DNA from 2 places in the Jeotgalibacillus sp. 10bf12 genome. Region 1 is predicted to be linked to the other one. Evidence: a T-box and tRNA genes for the amino acid it is inferred to sense, from the RefSeq annotation. Region 1 holds a T-box; the other holds one or more tRNA genes.
What was found. A T-box is a leader RNA that pairs with one kind of tRNA and senses whether it is charged. The one in region 1 lies ahead of DH10bf12_RS15040 (valine--tRNA ligase), so its partner is inferred to be a tRNA-Val.
Positions count from the first base shown of each region.

Region 2: it encodes a tRNA-Val, which carries the amino acid that the T-box ahead of DH10bf12_RS15040 (valine--tRNA ligase) is inferred to sense. The anticodon was not compared.

Region 1 is NZ_CP200276.1:2,882,183-2,885,430, reverse strand. It holds gene DH10bf12_RS15050 (hypothetical protein) at 1-792, shown strand, start outside; gene DH10bf12_RS15045 (hypothetical protein) at 774-965, opposite strand; T-box leader at 1,071-1,294, shown strand; gene DH10bf12_RS15040 (valine--tRNA ligase) at 1,361-3,248, shown strand, end outside.
Region 2 is NZ_CP200276.1:3,112,099-3,115,346, reverse strand. It holds rRNA gene DH10bf12_RS16305 (23S ribosomal RNA) at 1-1,416, shown strand, start outside; rRNA gene rrf (5S ribosomal RNA) at 1,487-1,602, shown strand; tRNA gene DH10bf12_RS16295 (tRNA-Val) at 1,621-1,696, shown strand; tRNA gene DH10bf12_RS16290 (tRNA-Thr) at 1,701-1,776, shown strand; tRNA gene DH10bf12_RS16285 (tRNA-Lys) at 1,785-1,860, shown strand; tRNA gene DH10bf12_RS16280 (tRNA-Leu) at 1,870-1,954, shown strand; tRNA gene DH10bf12_RS16275 (tRNA-Gly) at 1,971-2,042, shown strand; tRNA gene DH10bf12_RS16270 (tRNA-Arg) at 2,054-2,130, shown strand; tRNA gene DH10bf12_RS16265 (tRNA-Pro) at 2,160-2,236, shown strand; tRNA gene DH10bf12_RS16260 (tRNA-Ala) at 2,254-2,329, shown strand; tRNA gene DH10bf12_RS16255 (tRNA-Met) at 2,361-2,437, shown strand; tRNA gene DH10bf12_RS16250 (tRNA-Ile) at 2,448-2,524, shown strand; tRNA gene DH10bf12_RS16245 (tRNA-Ser) at 2,540-2,632, shown strand; tRNA gene DH10bf12_RS16240 (tRNA-Met) at 2,653-2,726, shown strand; tRNA gene DH10bf12_RS16235 (tRNA-Asp) at 2,733-2,808, shown strand; tRNA gene DH10bf12_RS16230 (tRNA-Phe) at 2,815-2,887, shown strand; tRNA gene DH10bf12_RS16225 (tRNA-His) at 2,905-2,980, shown strand; tRNA gene DH10bf12_RS16220 (tRNA-Gly) at 2,990-3,063, shown strand; tRNA gene DH10bf12_RS16215 (tRNA-Ile) at 3,072-3,148, shown strand; tRNA gene DH10bf12_RS16210 (tRNA-Asn) at 3,156-3,230, shown strand; tRNA gene DH10bf12_RS16205 (tRNA-Ser) at 3,238-3,248, shown strand, end outside.

The sequences.
Region 1 (3,248 bases):
GGTACGCTCCATTTAGCGGGAGAAGGCAGTTATGAGCCGGTGACTGATCAACTGCGTGCACTGCAGGACACAGAGGTACAGGAATCTGTAGTAATGGAGGATCTCATTTATTTTGAACATCACTTCCCGCTTTCTATCTCCATTTCATCTGCAAGAGTGGAGAGAAAGCAGGATGTTGAAGTGTACATTGATCATGTGGACTATGAGATACCGGAGAGCGGAAGGCTGAATGTGACTGCTGATATTATGATCGAAGGTATAATAGAGCCGAAGCCTGAAAGAGCTGAAGAAGAGCCGAGGGTGCTGCCTAATCCATTAGAAGAGTGGGAAGGGATTGCTGAACCGGAGACAGAAACGAAAACTGAACAGTTGATAACAGAAAAAACTGAAGTACCAGAGCCGGCAGCTCAGGAAGCTCCTGAAGACACACCTGAAACACTTGAGGCGATTCCTGAAATAACAGCTGAACCTGTTATTAAAGATTTCAATGAAGAAGTAAGGGTTGAAGTTGAAGAAGAAATAGAAGTAGATGATGAAGAAGAATTTGTTGAAGAAGATCAGAATGAGAAAAAAGGTGAAGATACTTTTACGCGTTTTGTTAAATCCTTAGAAGAAGAGCGAACAGTAATAAAAATACATATCGCTCAACAGGATGAAACACCAGAAACGGTCGCAGAGCGATATGGAATTCCGATGCTCCAACTGATGAAAGTGAACCAGTTCGAATCGAGGCGTCCATTTAATAGAGGCGAACTGATCCGTATTCCCGGAACTCAAATCCATTCAAAATAAAGGACACAGGCCACACCAACCAAAAAGCCGAGTATCAGTACATCAATCGTTGAAGGGAGTAACAGTAAACGGATTGTTTGAAAGATACAGAGCGGGACGATGATTTTTTGAAGTGTACAACGGCATTTTCTCCACCATGGCGGTTTGGGCTTTGGAAACATTTTCTTCCCCATCATTGACTCCTCTCCTGAAACTTTATTAGTTATCTTATGCAGGAAGAGGTTTTTTGCGATTTTTATTGACGAAACAGCAGCGTTTTGATTATGATAGAGCATATATATGATGCCTTGAACAGGAGTAGTATGCAGATTTTCGTTCTTCAGAGAAGAAATTCATTTGGTGAGAGAATTTCCAGAATTGATCCTGCAGAAGTCGCCTGTGAGCAGTACCGGTGAACATTTAAGTAGCCGGTGCCGGTTAGAAGCCGTTATCTTAATTGAGTGCACAGAGATCAGTCTGTGTAAAAAGGTGGTACCGCGAATCAAATCCCTTCGTCCTTTTATGGCGAACGGGATTTTTTTGTTGTGAAAAAGCTGCTGACTATTACTTTAAATATGGAGGTTTTACTATGAATGAAACATCGATGCCTACAAAGTATGATCCGAAGGCGATTGAAGAGGGCCGCTATGAGTGGTGGTTGAAGGAGAAAGTATTTGAAGCAAGAAGTGATGAAAGTAAGGATCCCTATACAATTGTGATCCCGCCTCCAAACGTAACAGGTAAACTGCACCTGGGACATGCCTGGGATACAGCGCTTCAGGATATTCTGACAAGAATGAAGCGGATGCAGGGCTATGATGTCCTATGGCTCCCTGGTATGGACCATGCAGGAATCGCAACACAGGCAAAAGTTGATCAAAAGCTCCGTGAGCAGGGGAAATCCCGCTATGAGCTTGGTCGTGAAGCTTTCTTAGAAGAGTCATGGAAGTGGAAGGAAGAGTATGCTCAGCATATCCGTGCGCAATGGTCTAAGCTCGGTCTTGGGCTTGATTACAGCAGAGAACGGTTTACACTTGATGATGGACTTTCTAAAGCAGTTCAAAAGGTATTTATTGACCTTTATAATAAAGGCTTAATTTACCGCGGTGAATATATTATCAACTGGGATCCGGCAACAAAAACTGCCCTTTCAGATATTGAAGTAATTCATAAAGATGTGCAGGGTGCCTTCTATCATATGAGATATCCGCTGACTGATGGCAGCGGTCATATTGAGATTGCGACTACGCGTCCTGAAACGATGCTTGGTGATACTGCAGTAGCTGTGCATCCTGAAGATGACCGCTACAAGCACCTGATCGGCAAAACTGTAAAGCTTCCGATCGTAGGGCGTGAAATTGAAATTGTTGCTGATGATTACGTGGATATGGGATTCGGTTCGGGCGCTGTAAAAATAACGCCTGCGCACGACCCGAACGACTTTGAAATCGGTAACCGTCATAACCTCGAACGTGTACTTGTCATGAATGAGGACGGCTCAATGAATGACAATGCAGGAAAATATAAAGGTATGGACCGTTTCGAGTGCCGCAAGCAGATCGTAAAAGACCTCCAGGAAGACGGTATACTGTTTGAAATTGAAGAGCACCTGCACTCAGTTGGACACTCTGAGAGAAGCGGAGCTGTTGTTGAGCCTTACCTTTCAACACAGTGGTTTGTTAAAATGGAGCCGCTTGCGAAACAGGCCATGGATATCCAGGAGACTGAAGGAAAAGTTAATTTTGTACCGAACCGTTTTGAAAATACGTATATGAGATGGATGGAGAATATTAGAGACTGGTGTATTTCACGACAGCTCTGGTGGGGACACAGGATTCCTGCATGGTATCACAAGGAGACAGGTGAGCTTTATGTAGGTGAAGAGGCGCCTGAAGATATTGAAAACTGGAGTCAGGATGACGACGTGCTTGATACATGGTTCTCATCTGCACTTTGGCCGTTTTCAACAATGGGCTGGCCGGACGAAGAATCAGCAGATCTTCAGCGCTACTATCCGACATCAGCGCTTGTAACCGGTTATGACATCATCGCATTCTGGGTATCCCGTATGATTTTCCAGGGAGTTGAATTTACGGGCCAGCGTCCATTCAAAGATGTACTAATCCACGGACTCGTGCGTGATGCTGAAGGACGTAAAATGTCAAAATCCCTCGGTAACGGCATTGATCCGATGGATGTGATTGAGCAATACGGTGCAGACTCACTGCGTTACGTACTGACAACCGGTTCATCTCCTGGTCAGGACCTCCGTTTCTCAATGGAAAGAGTTGAATCAATCTGGAACTTTGCCAACAAGATCTGGAATGCATCAAGATTTGCACTGATGAATATGGATGGTCTTACATTTGACGAGATTGACCTGACCGGTAAAAAGTCAGTCGCTGACAAGTGGATTCTGACGCGTCTGAATGACACAATTGAAAACGTAACGAGCCTTGCTGACCGCTATGAATTCG
Region 2 (3,248 bases), 230 kb from region 1:
GTGTTTAAGCAGTTAGGCAGGAAATGAGGTAAATCCCGTTTCCGCGTAAGCTGAGCTGTGATGACGAGGGAAATTAGTACCGAAGTCTTTGATTCCACACTGCCAAGAAAAGCCTCTAGCGAGATGCAAGGTGCCCGTACCGCAAACCGACACAGGTAGGCGAGGAGAGAATCCTAAGGTGAGCGAGTGAACTCTCGTTAAGGAACTCGGCAAAATGACCCCGTAACTTCGGGAGAAGGGGTGCTCTATTAGGGTGCAAGCCCGAGAGAGCCGCAGTGAATAGGCCCAGGCGACTGTTTAGCAAAAACACAGGTCTCTGCGAAACCGTAAGGTGAAGTATAGGGGCTGACACCTGCCCGGTGCTGGAAGGTTAAGAGGAGTGCTTAGCGCAAGCGAAGGTGCGAATTGAAGCCCCAGTAAACGGCGGCCGTAACTATAACGGTCCTAAGGTAGCGAAATTCCTTGTCGGGTAAGTTCCGACCCGCACGAAAGGTGCAACGATCTGGGCACTGTCTCAACGAGAGACTCGGTGAAATTATAGTACCTGTGAAGATGCAGGTTACCCGCGACAGGACGGAAAGACCCCGTGGAGCTTTACTGCAGCCTGATATTGAATTTTGGCACAGCTTGTACAGGATAGGTAGGAGCCTTAGAAACCGGAGCGCCAGCTTCGGTGGAGGCATTGGTGGGATACTACCCCGCTGTGTTGAACTTCTAACCCGCGGCCCTTATCGGGCCGGGAGACAGTGTCAGGCAGGCAGTTTGACTGGGGCGGTCGCCTCCTAAAGAGTAACGGAGGCGCCCAAAGGTTCCCTCAGAATGGTTGGAAATCATTCGAAGAGTGTAAAGGCATAAGGGAGCTTGACTGCGAGACCTACAAGTCGAGCAGGGTCGAAAGACGGGCTTAGTGATCCGGTGGTTCCGCATGGAAGGGCCATCGCTCAACGGATAAAAGCTACCCCGGGGATAACAGGCTTATCTCCCCCAAGAGTCCACATCGACGGGGAGGTTTGGCACCTCGATGTCGGCTCATCGCATCCTGGGGCTGTAGTCGGTCCCAAGGGTTGGGCTGTTCGCCCATTAAAGCGGTACGCGAGCTGGGTTCAGAACGTCGTGAGACAGTTCGGTCCCTATCCGTCGTGGGCGCAGGAAATTTGAGAGGAGCTGTCCTTAGTACGAGAGGACCGGGATGGACGCACCGCTGGTGTACCAGTTGTCATGCCAATGGCATCGCTGGGTAGCTATGTGCGGACGGGATAAGTGCTGAAAGCATCTAAGCATGAAGCCCCCCTCAAGATGAGATTTCCCACACGCAAGTGGTAAGATCCCTGAAAGATGATCAGGTAGATAGGTTCGAGGTGGAAGCATGGTGACATGTGCAGCTGACGAATACTAATCGATCGAGGACTTAACCAAATCGGTTGATTCTCGGAAAATCCCTTACTTTGATGAACGTATCCAGTTTTGAAGGCGCGAGCCTTTATAGTCTAGTGATGACAGCGAAGAGGTCACACCCGTTCCCATGCCGAACACGGAAGTTAAGCTCTTCAGCGCCGATGGTAGTTGGGGGTTTCCCCCTGTGAGAGTAGGACGTCGCTAGGCGGTATTACATAATACCGTGGAGAATTAGCTCAGCTGGGAGAGCATCTGCCTTACAAGCAGAGGGTCGGCGGTTCGAGCCCGTCATTCTCCACCATTATGCCGGTGTAGCTCAACTGGTAGAGCAACTGACTTGTAATCAGTAGGTTGGGGGTTCAAGTCCTCTTGCCGGCACCAGTTTTTTCGAGCCATTAGCTCAGTTGGTAGAGCATCTGACTTTTAATCAGAGGGTCGAAGGTTCGAGTCCTTCATGGCTCACCATGTTTTTATGCGGGTGTGGTGGAATTGGCAGACACGCTAGACTTAGGATCTAGTGCCGCAAGGCGTGGGGGTTCAAGTCCCTCCACCCGCACCATTTTAATAGTTACCATGCGGGAGTAGTTCAGTGGTAGAACACCACCTTGCCAAGGTGGGGGTCGCGAGTTCGAATCTCGTCTTCCGCTTACTCTATTCAGCGCCCGTAGCTCAATTGGATAGAGCGTTTGACTACGGATCAAAAGGTTAGGGGTTCGACTCCTCTCGGGCGCGCCATAAGAATACATAGAATAACACATAATCGACGGGGAGTAGCTCAGCTTGGTAGAGCACTTGGTTTGGGACCAAGGGGTCGCAGGTTCAAATCCTGTCTTCCCGACCATCTTTTATAATCATTATGGGGCCTTAGCTCAGCTGGGAGAGCGCCTGCCTTGCACGCAGGAGGTCAGCGGTTCGATCCCGCTAGGCTCCACCATATGTATTTTATGAAGTTACTTTATTTATTGGGCGGCGTAGCTCAGCTGGCTAGAGCGTACGGTTCATACCCGTGAGGTCGGGGGTTCGATCCCCTCTGCCGCCACCAATATAATAAAGGACCTTTAGCTCAGCTGGTTAGAGCAGACGGCTCATAACCGTCCGGTCGCAGGTTCGAGTCCTGCAAGGTCCACCATAGTCTTATCCATACGGAGGTATACCCAAGTCCGGCTGAAGGGATCGGTCTTGAAAACCGACAGGGGTGTAACAGCCCGCGGGGGTTCGAATCCCTCTACCTCCTCCATTTTTTTAACTTAATATCGTCGCGGGGTGGAGCAGTTCGGTAGCTCGTCGGGCTCATAACCCGAAGGTCGCAGGTTCAAATCCTGCCCCCGCAATTATCTGGTCCCGTGGTGTAGCGGTTAACATGCCTGCCTGTCACGCAGGAGATCGCCGGTTCGATCCCGGTCGGGACCGCCATTTTACGGCTTTGTAGCTCAGTTGGTAGAGCAATGGACTGAAAATCCATGTGTCGGCGGTTCGATTCCGTCCAAAGCCATCTTTTTTGTTGTCATGGCGATTGTGGCGAAGTGGTTAACGCACCGGATTGTGGTTCCGGCATTCGTGGGTTCGATTCCCATCAGTCGCCCCATTTGAGTATGCGGGTGTAGTTTAGTGGTAAAACCTCAGCCTTCCAAGCTGATGTCGTGAGTTCGATTCTCATCACCCGCTCCATTATATTTGGGCCTATAGCTCAGCTGGTTAGAGCGCACGCCTGATAAGCGTGAGGTCGGTGGTTCGAGTCCACTTAGGCCCACCATATTTGTTCCACAGTAGCTCAGTGGTAGAGCTATCGGCTGTTAACCGATCGGTCGTAGGTTCGAGTCCTACCTGTGGAGCCATTTTTACGGGGAAGTACT